3 regions of the Chelatococcus sp. XZ-Ab1 genome follow, and region 2 is predicted to be linked to each of the others. Evidence: predicted binding sites of a transcription regulator. Region 2 holds the regulator's gene; each other region holds the start of a gene.
What was found. The regulator HrcA, encoded in region 2, represses chaperone genes, less so after heat shock. The targets are predictions, from matches to a motif close to GTTAGCACTCNCNNNNNGNGAGTGCTAAC.
Positions count from the first base shown of each region.

Region 1 (4,923 bases), on a different contig from region 2:
GTTCATCGCCATCGCGGAGGAGCGCGGCCTCATCATCCCGCTCGGCGAATGGGTGCTGCGCAAGGCCTGCGAGGACGCCAAGCGCTGGCCGGGCCTGCGCATCGCCGTCAATGTCTCGCCCATCCAGTTCCGCCAGCGCGACTTTGTCTCCAGCGTCATGACCATCATCGAAACGGCGGACATCGATCCGACGCGCGTCGAGCTGGAGGTCACCGAAGGCGTCGTCATGGACGATGCGGACGCGGCCGAAGATGCCATGATGGAACTGCGGGCCCGCGGCGTGCGCCTCGCGCTCGACGATTTCGGCACCGGCTATTCGAGCTTGATCTACCTACGCCGCTTCGCCTTCGACAAGATCAAGATCGACCGCTCGTTCCTCGAGAGCATGGAGACGACAGGGGAATCGGCCATCCTCGTGCATTCCGTCGTCCATCTCGGCCGGGCGCTTGGCCTCACCGTGACGGCAGAGGGCGTGGAGACAAGCGAGCAGCACCGCTTCCTGCAGGCGCTCGGCTGTCACGAACTGCAGGGCTACCTGTTCTCGAAACCTGTCCCGGCCGATGCGATCGACCGGCTGCTCGGCATCGAGCCCGGCAAGAGCCGCACCGACGCCGTCGCCTGAGAGCGCGGCCGCCCCCGCCTGCCGAACGTCAGGCGTAGCCGACGAGTGCGGCGATGCCGCTGACGATCGCGACGATGAAGCCGAGGCTGAGGCCGATGCCGAAGGCGCCTGCGGTCATGCCGAGAATGATAACGATGCCGTCGCGCTCCACGAGGCCGAGACCGATGAGGCAAGCCGCGAGGCCGAGCGGTATCTGACCGATGAACGGCGCGGAGACGAGCAGCCCCAGCGCCACGACGAGCAGGACGAGGCCCATTGCCCGCATGCCGGGCTGCGTGGCGAAGAACTGCAGGCGCGGCCGCGACATGCGCTCCAGCCGGCGCAGGACGGGCATGGCCCGTTCGACGGCCCGCGAGACGTCGGCCCGCGCGACGGACTTGCGCAACAGCTGTCGCGGCAGCCACGGCGCCTGCCGGCCAAGCGCCATCTGCAGCGCCACGAAGGCGAGCACGAAACCGCAGATGAGCGGGATCGGCGGCGGCATCGGCAGGCAGTTCGGCAGGCCCAGCACCACGACGAGCAGGGCAAAGGCCTGCTGGCGCAAGGTCTGCAGGATCTCGTCGACGGTCAGGTATTCGCCCTCGCCGACCGTGAGTGCATGGAGGACGGCGGAGGTACGGGGCAGCGTCGACACGAGGTAGGACCGGGCCTCAGTTTGTGAGGTCGCATTCCTATCTCACTGCTGCCCCCCGGCCAAGGGGGCGCCGGACGGGGGCACGGCCAGCGGGTATGCGGCCCGCGCAGTCGCCTTGCCGCTCAGTGCAGGCTCACCATGCCGTCCACGAGCCTGAGCTCCGCCGGCTTGATAAGCCGGCTGTGGGCAACGGTCACCGAATGAAGCGGCCCCTCCAGCTTCCTCTGCCAGAATTCCAGGAAACGGTGTAGTTCCGGAAAGCGCGGCGCCATGTCGTAGTCCTGCCAGATGTAGGTCTGCAGCAGGCGCGGATGATCCGGCATGCGGTAGAGGATGGTGGCGGTGGTCAGGCCGTAGCCGGCCACCTGCTTCACGAAGTCGCTCGAAACCATAGCTCCTCCTTCGTCGCAATGGGCCTATGGTGAACGATGGCGGCATCCATTTTCAAGCATAATTTATGAATTATATGTTTATTTACAATGTCTTAGCAGCAGTCACGCCAGATTGCTGACAAACCCCGGCGTCAATGCCCTGGCACTCTCGGCGCGCGACTGCCAAAATTTTGCTTCGAGGGCCTTGCGGGCTTCGCGCCCGTCACCTATCTCGCCGGTGCGCCGGGCGGCTGCCATCCGGGGCCGTCGGGCGACATCGAAAAATGAATCAGCCATTTCAGGAGGTTCGCGATGAAGTTCCGTCCGCTGCACGACCGCGTGGTCGTCCGTCGCCTCGACAGCGAGGAGAAGACCAAGGGCGGCATCATCATCCCCGACACGGCGAAGGAAAAGCCGCAGGAGGGTGAGGTCGTCGCCGTCGGTCCCGGCGCGCGTGACGACAACGGCAAGATCGTCGCCCCGGATGTCAAGGTCGGCGATCGCGTGCTGTTCGGCAAATGGTCGGGCACCGAGGTGAAGATCGACGGCCAGGATCTGCTCATCATGAAGGAGAGCGACATCATGGGCGTGATCGAGAGCACCGCGCAGAGCAGGAAGGCCGCCTGAGGGGGCCCTTCTGGCATGAACCCATCTGATGCCTGAAGTCATGTCTATCAGGGAGTGACGATTATGGCTGCCAAGGACGTAAAATTTTCGGCTGACGCGCGCGAGAAGATGCTGCGCGGCGTGGACGTTCTCGCCAATGCGGTGAAAGTGACGCTGGGCCCGAAGGGCCGCAACGTGGTGATCGAGAAGTCTTTCGGCGCGCCGCGCATCACGAAGGACGGCGTGACGGTCGCCAAGGAAATCGAGCTTGAGGACAAGTTCGAGAACATGGGCGCGCAGATGGTGCGCGAGGTGGCCTCGAAGACGAACGATCTGGCCGGTGACGGCACCACGACGGCCACGGTCCTCGCCCAGGCGATCGTGAAGGAAGGCGCCAAGTCGGTCGCCGCCGGCATGAATCCGATGGACCTCAAGCGCGGCATCGACATGGCCGTCGAGGCCATTGTCGCCGACCTCAAGAAGAACGCTCGCAAGATCTCCAGCAACGACGAGATCGCCCAGGTCGGCACCATTTCGGCCAACGGCGACACGGAGATTGGCCGCTTCCTTGCCGAGGCGATGCAGAAGGTCGGCAACGAGGGCGTCATCACGGTCGAGGAGGCCAAGAGCCTTGCCACCGAGCTCGACGTCGTCGAGGGCATGCAGTTCGACCGCGGCTATCTCTCGCCCTACTTCGTCACCAACGCCGAGAAGATGCGCGCGGAGCTGGAGGATCCCTACATCCTCATTCACGAGAAGAAGCTCTCCTCGCTCAACGAACTGCTCCCGGTCCTCGAGGCCGTCGTCCAGTCCACCAAGCCGCTCCTGATCGTCGCCGAGGACGTCGAGGGCGAGGCGCTCGCCACGCTCGTCGTCAACAAGCTGCGCGGCGGCCTCAAGGTCGCGGCGGTGAAGGCGCCGGGCTTCGGTGATCGCCGCAAGGCCATGCTGCAGGACATCGCCATCCTGACCGGCGGCACGGCCATATCCGAAGATCTCGGCATCAAGCTCGAGAACGTCACCCTCAACATGCTCGGCCGGGCCAAGAAGGTGGTGATCGAGAAGGAGAACACCACCATCGTCGACGGTGCCGGCTCCAAGGCCGACATCGAGGCCCGCGTGCAGCAGATCAAGGCGCAGATCGAGGAGACCACCTCGGACTACGACCGTGAGAAGCTGCAGGAGCGTCTTGCCAAGCTCGCGGGCGGCGTGGCCGTCATCCGCGTCGGCGGCGCCACCGAGGTCGAAGTGAAGGAGAAGAAGGACCGCGTCGACGACGCCATGCACGCCACGAAGGCCGCGGTCGAGGAAGGCGTCCTGCCCGGCGGCGGCGTCGCGCTGCTGCGCTCCGTCAAGGCGCTCGACGGCCTGACCCCGGCGAACGACGACCAGCGCACCGGCATCGAGATCGTACGCCGCGCCATCCAGGCCCCCGCCCGCCAGATCGCCATCAATGCCGGCGAGGACGGCTCGCTCATTGTCGGCAAGGTGCTGGAGAAGGGCGACTACGCCTTCGGCTTCGACGCCCAGGCTGGCGAATACGGCGACATGTTCAAGAAGGGCATCATCGACCCCGCCAAGGTCGTGCGCACGGCCCTGCAGGATGCCGCCTCCGTCGCCGCCCTGCTGATCACGACCGAAGCCATGGTCGCCGAGAAGCCGAAGAAGGAAGCGGCCGCGCCCGCCATGCCGGGCGGTGGCATGGGCGGCATGGACTTCTGAGGAAGTCCATCCGCCCAAGCTGAGGCAAGTGCTTCGGCCGACTGGATCGGCCGAAGTGGCGGCATGGACTTCTGAGGAAGTCCATCCGCCCAGATTGCGAGACGTGCTTCGGGAAGGCGCGGGGCTTCGGCTCCCGCGCCTTTTCCTTGCCCGCACGCCTCCGTCCACTCTTGCATCGTCGCAAGCCGCGGCTTGCACCGGTCATCTGCTCAGCGCCCGCAAGATGAGCTATTGTCGCTCCCGTCGGCGTCGCGTTTTCCGACAGAATCGGACGAACGGAAAGGAACCGCACATGGGATCGTTGAACGCGCTCGGACTGCTTTTGGCACGCGTGCTGATTGCCGTCCTCTTCATACCGGCGGGGTTCAACAAGATCACCGGTTACGCCGGCACCGCGGGATACATGGAATCGGCCGGCGTGCCGGGCATTCTTCTCCCACTCGTCATCCTCGTCGAACTGGGCGGCGGCCTTCTGCTGCTCGTCGGCTGGCACACGCGCCTCGTCGCGCTCGCGCTGGCCGGGTTCACGGCGCTCTCCGCCCTTCTCTTCCACCAGTTCTGGGTCGATCCCGAGCAGATGATCAACTTCTGGAAGAACGTCGCGATCACCGGCGGTCTGCTTGCCATCGCCTCGGCCGGCGCCGGCCGCATCTCGGTCGACGGCCGCGCCGCCTGACCGCAAATACGCGCATGCAAAAAGGCGCGGGACATATCCCGCGCCTTTCCTGTTTCCGGCACGCCTGATCAGTTGACCGTGAAGCGGCCGAGATTGAGGAACACCGTCTCGCCCGAGGCGTCGTCCACCCCGTCGTTGTCGGTCATGATGAAGGCGTCGCCCGCCGCATCGACCGCGAAGCTCTCGATCTTGTCGAGCACGTAGCCCTTGGGCGAAGCGAGATCCGGCACGAGATCGCGCAGCTTGCGCTTCTCGACCACGGGCGCATCCTTCTCGCCGACCGTCGCCGGCG
Region 1 is NZ_JARKII010000001.1:632,861-637,783, reverse strand. It holds gene P2T65_RS03060 (EAL domain-containing protein) at 1-622, shown strand, start outside; gene P2T65_RS03055 (exopolysaccharide biosynthesis protein) at 651-1,256, opposite strand; gene P2T65_RS03050 (usg protein) at 1,379-1,648, opposite strand; gene groES (co-chaperone GroES) at 1,940-2,254, shown strand; gene groL (chaperonin GroEL) at 2,318-3,955, shown strand; gene P2T65_RS03035 (DoxX family protein) at 4,248-4,631, shown strand; gene P2T65_RS03030 (esterase-like activity of phytase family protein) at 4,700-4,923, opposite strand, start outside.
Region 1: groES (co-chaperone GroES) is a predicted target of HrcA. The motif match lies at 1,787-1,815, and genes of this name have one in related genera.

Region 2 (4,923 bases):
ACCTGCTCCTGCATCTCGCGGTCGGACAGCGCGCCCGTCTTCTGGATGAGCCTGTCGGCGAGCGTCGACTTGCCATGGTCGATATGCGCGACGATGGAGAAGTTGCGGATGGTCTCGATGGGCTTCGTTGTCATGTCGGAACGTCGTTTCGCTCGCCCGCCTGTCCCCGCGGCTGTGATGGCCTTCCTGCGCAGGCGGGGGCGGGAGCGCGGCCGTGATCGTCAAGCCGCGGGAATAGCAGCGTGCGGGCCATCCGCCAAGAGGTGCGCCGCTAAGGGGCCGGCAAAGTCCCTCGCGCGGGGCGGCGCTTCAGAAGGCGAGTGGTGCGTTGTCGACCACCTCCTTGAGGACGAAGAAGGTCCGCGTCTGGCGCACACCGGGCAGGGCGATGAGCTTTTCCCCGTGCAGGCGGTTGAAATCGACCATGTCGCGCACGCGGATCTTCAGGAAATAGTCGAAGTCGCCGGCGACGACGTGACAGTCGAGCACCACCGGCATGGCGCGCACCGCCTCCTCGAAGGCGGCGAAGCTCTCGGGCGTCGAACGGTCCAGCACCACGCCGACGAAGACGAGTGTGCCGCGTTCGACCCGCCCGGGCGCCACGAGCGCCCGCACGCCCGACACATAGCCCTCGGCGAGGAGGCGCTGGATGCGCCGGTGGCAGGTCGCCGTGCTGGTGTTGACGCGCTTGGCGATCTCGGCATTGCCCATGCGCCCGTCGGCCTGCAGCAGCCTGAGGATGCGCAGGTCGGTGCGGTCGAGTTCGTGTGTGACGGATTCTTTCATTGAATGGCCTGTTAATGAAGCATTCGGGAGACACTGGGCGGATCAACCGAAACAGCAAATCACAAATGACGCTTACTTCGGAAGGACCTTTCATAGCTACTGTTGCTAGGCTTTCCCAATCCATTTCCAAGGGGAAGACCGCGCCATGCTCGAAAAATTCGACCGCTATCCGCTTACCTTCGGCCCGACGCCGATCGAGAAGCTGGAGCGTCTCAGCAAACACCTCGGCGGCAAGGTGGAGCTCTATGCCAAGCGCGAGGACTGCAACTCGGGCCTCGCCTTCGGCGGCAACAAGCTGCGCAAGCTCGAATATATCGTGCCGGACGCGATCAGGAGCGGTGCCGACACGCTCGTCTCCATCGGCGGCGTGCAGTCCAACCACACGCGCATGGTGGCGGCGACGGCAGCCAAGATCGGCATGAAGTGTCGCCTCGTGCAGGAGAGCTGGGTGCCGCACGACGATGCGGTCTACGACCGGGTCGGCAATATCCTTCTCTCGCGCGTCATGGGGGCGGAGGTCGAACTCGTCGATGAGGGCTTCGACATCGGCATCCGCGAGAGCTGGGAGCGGGCGCTCGAAGACGTCCGCGCCCGGGGCGGCAAGCCCTATCCCATCCCGGCCGGCGCCTCCGTGCACAAATACGGCGGCCTCGGCTATGTGGGCTTCGCCGAGGAGGTGAGGGCGCAGGAGGCGGCGCTCGGCTTCTCCTTCGACTTCATCGTGGTGTGCACCGTCACCGGCTCCACCCACGCCGGCATGGTGGTGGGCTTCGCCAAGGACGAGCGCCAGCGCCGTGTCATCGGCATCGACGGCTCGGGCACGCCGGAAAAGACGCGCGCCCAGGTGCTCGATATCGCCCAGAAGACCTCAGCCCTCGTCGGCGGCAAGGACATCACCGAGGAAGACATCGTGCTGAAGGAGGACTACGCCTATCCGGCCTATGGCGTGCCCTCGAAAGAGACGCTCGCCGCCATTCGCCTCTCGGCGCGCCTCGAGGGCATGATGACCGACCCGGTCTACGAGGGAAAATCCATGCAGGGCATGATCGACCTCGTCGCGCGCGGCTTCTTTCCGGCCGGGTCGAAGGTGCTCTACGCGCATCTCGGCGGCGTGCCGGCGATCAACGGCTACAGTTACACCTTCCGCAACGGCTGACCGCACCATGGCGGCCTCCTCTTCATCGGGCGGCCGGCGACCGCCGCCGCCTGGCCGGAGGAGGTCGTCGCCATGCGTTTCGCGACGCTGCCGGCGGCAGAGCTCATCGCCCTCGACGAGGTGTCCGGAGCCGAGGCGACGATGATGCTGTTCCCGTGAGGGGGGCGCCTACCGCCCCTCCAGCAGCCGCGACACCACGCGCGCCGTATAGTCCACCATCGGCACGATGCGGGCATAGTTGAGCCGCGTCGGGCCGATGACGCCGACGACGCCGACGATGTGCTGGGTGCCGTCGCGGAAGGGGGCGGCGATCATCGACGAGCCGGACATGGAGAACAGCTTGTTCTCCGAGCCGATGTAGATGCGCACGCCCTCGCCCTCCTCGGCGCGGGAGAGGAGGTCGATCACGTCCTTCTGGGTCTCGAGGTCGGCGAAGAGCAGGCGGATGCGCTCGAGGTCCTCGGCGGCCCGGAGGTCTTCGAGCAGGTTCGCCTGGCCGCGCACGATGAGCTGACGCTCCTCGGCCGGGCCGACGCTCATGGCGACGCCGGCCTCGACGAGCCGTGCCGTCAGTGCGTCGAGCTCGCGGGCGATCTCCTCGCGCCGGCGGGCGATCTCCTCGCGCACCTCGCTCAGGGTGCGGCCGCGGATGCAGGCGTTGAGGAAGTTCGTCGCCTCGGTCAGCGCCGAGGCGGGCAGGCCCTGCGGCAGGTCGAGCAGGCGGTTCTCCACCGAGCCGTCCTCGGCCACGAGCACGACGAGGGCGCGGCCGGGGTCGAGCCGCACGAACTCGATGTGCTTGAGGCGCAGGTTCTGCTTGGTGGTGACGACGACGCCGGCCCCGCGCGACAGGCCGGACAAGAGCGTCGTCGCCTGGGCGAGCACGCCGTCGAGCGAGGCGCTGCCGGTGCCGGCGCGCACCTGGCTCTCGATATTGGCCCGGTCGGCCGCCGTGAGGTCGCCGATCTCGAGCAGTGCATCGACGAAGAAGCGCAGGCCGAGCTCCGTCGGCAGGCGCCCGGCGCTGGTGTGGGGCGCGTAGATGAGGCCGGTCTGCTCGAGATCGGCCATCACGTTGCGGATCGAGGCGGGCGAGAGCTGCAGCGGCAGCATGCGCGAGAGATTGCGCGAGCCCACCGGCTCGCCCGTGGCGAGATAGCTCTCGACGATCTGGCGGAAGATTTCGCGCGAGCGCTCGTTGAGCTCGACGAGCGGGCGCGACCCTTCCGCCACCGTACCGGCGGTGGTGCCGGCAGCCGCGCCGGAATGCGCGCTCGCGCCCGGCGACGCGCCGCCGGGAGGCAAGGCACCGCGTGGCGTCACGTTCATGGCCGTCATGCTCCTGTCGTCCTTGGGATTATGGGCCCGATCGGCCGCTTTTCAAGCAACGGCCAGCGCCTCGCAGTGGATCCCTGCGGCCGCGCGCCCGCACCCCCCGCCCCGCTGCGGCCGATTGTCCACCGCGCCGGCGGGCGCCCGCGCAAAAGCGCCGTTGACAAGCCCGGGGCGCATGCTTAGACAGACGCCTGCCCTGACATGGGCCCAGGTGGCGGAATTGGTAGACGCGCTGGTTTCAGGTACCAGTGGTGAAAGCCGTGGAGGTTCGAGTCCTCTCCTGGGCACCATCGCTCCCCTACGTTGCGCCCTCGCGTCAGCGCGGACCCCGGTGAAGGGCTCACGGAGTTCGTTTGATGGCTCGGCCAAGGTAAAGGGCATCCAACGCCAGTGCGGTTTTTTGGCGTATGGCCGCTGCGAGCTGTCCGGCGCCTCTCCCCTACGATTTGTCAGCCGTCACCTGTTCTGATCCTCCTGAATTCACGTTGAATGGATAAAAACTCCAGGAACTCGGTATACAGTATATCTAAAGTCACTAAGCATTCTTTCAAACTCTTATTTGAAGTGAACCGCCTCATATAGCTAAGAAGTCCTGCGAGACGCTAGCAAAAATCCACAGCAATACAAATATATTACAAGTATCATCAGAATCGAGATAGCAATAATCCACCCTCCAAAGTCCCAAATTGCTTCCATTGAGTTTGTGAATACTGGTGAAAAACAGGCCGTTGCTGGCTTATTGCCGCATCTTACGCTTCAATCACAATCTTGACTTTCTCAGGATCGACTCCAAGCGATTGTGCCAAACGCCGCTTCGCCTCCGCGATGGTCAAGGGCGCCTCCTGGTGCGGCATGGGCGCTTGAACTACGAGTTCGGCTGCCGCTCCGTCGTCCGCGCCATCCAGCTTCGCGGTAAGAAGAGGTTGCTTGCCGAGAGCGATGCCGCCACCGATCGATGACGGTGTCTCTGGGTCTTCGGGAAGGAACATTGAAACCCAAACGCCGCGCCCGATGGGGATGCTGTGCCCCGCATCCAGTCTTGCACGGTAAGCACGATCGAAACGCTCTCGCATTTCGTCGCCGTCCACCATGTAGACCAGGCCACGCTTCGGGTTGTCCTTGTCATCGACGGTGACAGCCGCGACGTAGTCGACGTCGTCCAGCGTGACCCATCCGCTGTCGTCCTCGTTCCGCGGAAAGGCAATCCACGTGTCCTGCGTCGTGCGAATGGAAACGGTGTGCCGTTCGGCTCCCCTCACGATTCTGCGAACGCTGGACTTGCCGATTCCTTGGATACGCTCGATGCGCCAGCCCGCTTGCTCAAGCGCGCGCTGGCCCAACTCAAAAAGCTTACGACGGCTTGCAATCTTTCCCGGCTTTCCGAAAACATTTGTCATTCCGCAGTCCTTTCAAAACGGCATGCGGATGATGCCGTCGGTGTGGCGACGTGTCAATTTGTTCCGTAATCTTTCTGGAAGATATTCGGAACAAATGCGGCGGCTTCGGACGGGGAGTAGCGCCGGCTATCGGAGGCAGGCGTGTAACGGCAGCCAAAGCGCAAGAGCCCGCGATCTGCGAACGGAGGAAGGTAAGCCGCCTCAAACTGAATCAGAAATCCAAGGGCGCTCCGGTTCGATGGATGCTTC
Region 2 is NZ_JARKII010000003.1:83,819-88,741, reverse strand. It holds gene lepA (translation elongation factor 4) at 1-134, opposite strand, end outside; gene P2T65_RS06310 (Lrp/AsnC ligand binding domain-containing protein) at 310-786, opposite strand; gene P2T65_RS06305 (1-aminocyclopropane-1-carboxylate deaminase) at 932-1,942, shown strand; gene hrcA (heat-inducible transcriptional repressor HrcA) at 2,111-3,280, opposite strand; tRNA gene P2T65_RS06295 (tRNA-Leu) at 3,483-3,567, shown strand; gene P2T65_RS06290 (hypothetical protein) at 4,027-4,674, opposite strand.

Region 3 (4,923 bases), on a different contig from region 2:
CTCGGCGCGCTTGCGACAGTCCGCCGCTGACGGCGGGCGGGAGATGGTTGGGAAATTGTGAGTTTAGAAATAGCAACGTCATAGCAGTTGCGCTGTTCAGTTGGTCTTTGCATCATATCTTGTGAGCGATGATGACTGTATATCTATATCATAATCGAAATATCGCTCGTTTTTTGGGGCATTATCGGCCCGTATATTGATATTTTGGAGGTATATCATGGCTTGCTCGTGCTGTCAGAAGAATGGGGCTTCGAATGCTGGTGCGGCCTCTGCCGCCGGTGTGCAGGACGCCCAGAAGCAGAAGCGCTCCGCGGATGATTTCCAGGAGATGCTGGCGCAAGTGGCAATGCAGGCGCAGCAGTCCCAGAACATCCAGAAGTGACATCGTGCCGTGATGGTGAATTGGTTCGGATCGTGACCGACGTTTCGGCCCGGATCAGCTGCGTCACCCTGTCGTAACATGTCGCGACGACTCCCCCGGAGCCGCGGATTGTCCCCGGCTCCGGGTGAGGAGCGCTGCAGACCGGCGGCGCTGCCGAATCCTCGTTGCCGATCGCACAGGGCCGCATGCCGCGGCCGTTGCATCGGGCGGATGAGCGCGGATCAGCGCGTGCTTTTCAGGTGCAGGTGCTTGCCCGTTACCGGGCGGAATATGATCGATCTATCGGTGAGGTTCAGAATGTCATACAGAATCCAGCCCAACGGTCAGGGCAGCTTTATCGGCAATATTGGCCAGAATGATTTCATGGGTACCCTGAAACAGCTGCAGCAGATGATGCAGCTGGTCAAGCTGCTGCAACAGCTGCAGCAGTTCCTGGGGCAGGGTCAGTCGCCGTGCTGCGGCAACGGCCAGGGCCAGAAGCAGCCGCCGTGCTGCGGCAACGATCAAGGCTACGGCGATCTCAGGCTGACCGGACTGACGGCCAATTTCGGGCTGTCGGGGACATCCGAAGCGTTCTGAACGCTCGGGCCTGCCCGGCCGCGCCAGCCACGGTGCCATATGCCCGGCCGGTGCGGCCGGCTGCCCATCACGCTTGAGGAACCGCGTCATGGTGGACATGCTTTCGGGATCTGCCGACCGATCGACGGATCAATGGAATGAGCACGGCGGCGGCGATCTTCCGGATGTCATACAGCTTGCGAGGGAGCAGGTCGGGCAGCTGACGAGGATGCTCGCAGGGCGGCAGGGGGCGCAGGAGGCTGCGATCGCGCGGCTGGCCGGGGAAATGGCGTGGCTGCTGCGTGACATGGCGGACCAGCCGGCGCTGCAGGGGCAGCAGATGGCGCGGCTGGACCACCTGATGAACCAATTGGCCCAGCTGATGAACGATCCGCCGCGGGATCGCGGATAGTACATGCCGGCACGAGGGCGCTGTCCTCGTGGCAGGGATGCGCGCAAGCGGTCTCGCCCCCGGTTCGCCGCGACTGGCGCCGCGCCCATCCGCAATCGCGGGGCAATGCTCTCACTCGCCGCCCTGCAGGATATCATGGTGCGTCGCAGAAAAGGGCGGGGCCTTCGTGAGGAGGTCCCGCTCTTGGCGTGTCGGCGCGTGATCATGCGCGCAGCGAGGCGGGCAGAGCCGCCGATGCCCGGCATGGTGGCGCCGGCGGTGCCGGCCCGTTAACCATCCCGGCTGAGAGGCCGCCCGCGCGAAGGCAGCGTGCAGCGTGACGGCGAATTTGTCGCGACCGTGCCTTGACTCTCCAGCGCCGCCTGCCTATCTCCGCCCGAGCCTTGGCACTCGCTTCTGTCGAGTGCTAACAGGCCCCGCATGATCAGCGCGTTTCGCTGCTTTCTTTGAGAGGACACGTCTCATGAAGTTCCGTCCGCTGCACGACCGCGTGGTCGTCCGCCGTCTCGACAGCGAAGAGAAGACCAAGGGCGGCATCATCATCCCCGACACGGCCAAGGAAAAGCCGCAGGAGGGCGAGATCGTCGCCGTCGGTCCCGGCGCCCGCGACGACAATGGCAAGCTCGTTGCCCTTGATGTCAAGAAGGGCGATCGCGTGCTCTTCGGCAAGTGGTCGGGCACCGAGGTGAAGATCGACGGCCAGGACCTCCTTATCATGAAGGAGTCCGACATCATGGGCGTGATCGGCTGAGCCGCCCCTCCCCCATCTTGAGTTTCAGGCAGGAGTTGAGCACATGGCTGCCAAGGACGTAAAATTTTCGGCTGACGCGCGCGAGAAGATGCTGCGCGGCGTGGACATTCTCGCCAATGCGGTGAAGGTGACGCTGGGCCCGAAGGGCCGCAACGTGGTGATCGAGAAGTCGTTCGGCGCGCCGCGCATCACGAAGGACGGCGTGACGGTCGCCAAGGAAATCGAGCTTGAGGACAAGTTCGAGAACATGGGCGCGCAGATGGTGCGCGAGGTGGCCTCGAAGACGAACGATCTGGCCGGTGACGGCACCACGACGGCCACGGTCCTCGCCCAGGCGATCGTGAAGGAAGGCGCCAAGTCGGTCGCCGCCGGCATGAATCCGATGGACCTCAAGCGCGGTGTCGACATGGCTGTGGCCGAGGTCATCAAGGACATCGAGAAGCGCGCCAAGAAGGTGAAGTCCTCCGACGAGGTCGCGCAGGTCGGCACCATCTCGGCGAACGGCGACCGCTCCATCGGCGAGATGATCGCCGAGGCGATGCAGAAGGTCGGCAACGAGGGCGTCATCACGGTCGAGGAGGCCAAGAGCCTCGAGACCGAGCTCGACGTCGTCGAGGGCATGCAGTTCGACCGCGGCTACCTCTCTCCGTACTTCATCACGAATGCGGAGAAGATGGTCGCGGAGCTGGAGGATCCCTACATCCTCATCCACGAGAAGAAGCTCTCCTCGCTGCAGGCCATGCTGCCGGTGCTCGAGGCGGTCGTCCAGACGGGCAAGCCGCTTCTGATCGTCGCCGAGGACGTCGAGGGCGAGGCGCTCGCCACGCTCGTCGTCAACAAGCTGCGCGGCGGCCTCAAGGTCGCGGCGGTGAAGGCGCCGGGCTTCGGCGACCGCCGCAAGGCCATGCTCGAGGACATCGCCGTCCTCACCGCCGGCCAGACGATCTCCGAAGACCTCGGCATCAAGCTCGAGAACGTGACGCTCGACATGCTCGGTCGCGCCAAGAAGGTGCGGATCGACAAGGAGAACACCACGATCGTCGACGGTGCCGGCAAGAAGAAGGACATCGAGGCCCGCGTGCAGCAGATCAAGGCGCAGATCGAGGAGACCACCTCGGACTACGACCGTGAGAAGCTGCAGGAGCGTCTTGCCAAGCTCGCGGGCGGCGTGGCCGTCATCCGCGTCGGTGGCGCCACCGAGGTCGAAGTGAAGGAGAAGAAGGACCGCGTCGACGACGCCCTCAACGCCACGCGCGCGGCCGTCGAGGAAGGCATCGTCCCGGGCGGCGGCACAGCCCTCCTGCGTGCCAAGGCGGCCGTGGCGAAGCTCAAGAGCGACAACGCCGACGTACAGGCCGGCATCAATATCGTCCTGCGCGCGCTCGAGGCGCCGATCCGCCAGATCGCCGAGAATTCCGGCGTCGAGGGCTCGATCGTCGTCGGCAAGATCTCCGAGAACAAGTCGCAGACCTTCGGCTTCAACGCGCAGACTGAAGAGTTCGTGGACATGCTCGAGGCCGGCATCGTCGATCCGGCCAAGGTCGTGCGCACGGCCCTGCAGGACGCCGCCTCGGTCGCTTCGCTCCTCATCACGACGGAGGCGATGGTCGCCGACAAGCCGAAGAAGGAAGCGGCCGCGCCCGCCATGCCGGGCGGTGGCATGGGCGGCATGGACTTCTGAGGAAGTCCATCCGCCCAAGCTGAGGCAAGTGCTTCGGCCGACTGGATCGGCCGAAGTGGCGGCATGGACTTCTGAGGAAGTCCATTCGGCCAGAGACGGAAGGGCCCGGCATCGCCGCCGGGCCCTTTTTCGTTGGCCAGGCGCTAAGGGGCGATTCCGCCGGCGATCCCTGTACCTGTTTCCGCCGTCTTTCTGCCGCTTTACAAAAGCGTTAGGTGCAGCGCCTGTCGAATTCCTGTAGGAGACGAGGCGGATTTCGGATGCCGGCGGTGCCGGCCCTTCTGGCGGGACAAGCGGACTTCATGAAGCTCATAGCCATTGTCGTTGCGGCCGCGTCCGCAGCCTTTCTGGCGCTGTCGCAGGGGCAGGCGAACGCCCTGCCGCTCTTCGTGCCGGTCAGCGGTTTCGTGCTCGCGGCCATCCTGTGGCTGGCGCGCGACATCTCGATCTTCCTGCGCATCTTCATGGGCATGTATGCGCTCGGCTATCTGCTGATCGCGGCGGCCAACACACTCGCCAGCTACGGCCTCGTGCCGCAGACGCTGGCGGCGCTCGTGCCGCCGGCCTTCATGGCCACCGCTTCCGTCTGCTTCGCAGGTCTCGTCTTCGGCGTCTCGTTTATCCCGGTCGTGCGCACGATCACGAACCTTGCCGACCCCTACTTCTATTCCATCCGCAGCGGCGAAGAGAACTTCAGCTGGTTCGGCCGGCTCTTCCGCTCCGAAGGGCGGGCGGCGGTCGCGATGGTCGCCGCCATCATCGCCACGAACTTTGTGCAGGTTGGCCTCAACATCAAGTTCAACCTCTGGTACCGCGACCTGTTCGACGCGCTCCAGAACAAGAATGCGGACGCCTTCTGGTATCAGATCTGGTGGGTGTTCATCCCGCTGCTGGTGTTCTGGATCATCTTCCAGCTGCTCGATTTCACCATCGACACGATCTTCCGCATCCGCTGGCGGCAATGGTTGACGGAGAGCTATTTCTCGCGCTGGCTCGACCGCTCGACGCACTACAAGATGGGGGTCGCCGGGCAGAACGCGGACAACCCTGACCAGCGCATCTCGGTCGACGTCGCCGCCTTCATCTCGAGCACCATGACCCTGTCAACGCAGATGATGGCGCAGCTCGCCACGCTGGTC
Region 3 is NZ_JARKII010000006.1:356,296-361,218, reverse strand. It holds gene P2T65_RS11440 (DMT family transporter) at 1-30, shown strand, start outside; gene P2T65_RS11435 (hypothetical protein) at 218-382, shown strand; gene P2T65_RS11430 (hypothetical protein) at 680-961, shown strand; gene P2T65_RS11425 (hypothetical protein) at 1,050-1,352, shown strand; gene groES (co-chaperone GroES) at 1,816-2,103, shown strand; gene groL (chaperonin GroEL) at 2,147-3,784, shown strand; gene P2T65_RS11410 (ABC transporter ATP-binding protein/permease) at 4,087-4,923, shown strand, end outside.
Region 3: groES (co-chaperone GroES) is a predicted target of HrcA. The motif match lies at 1,735-1,763, and genes of this name have one in related genera.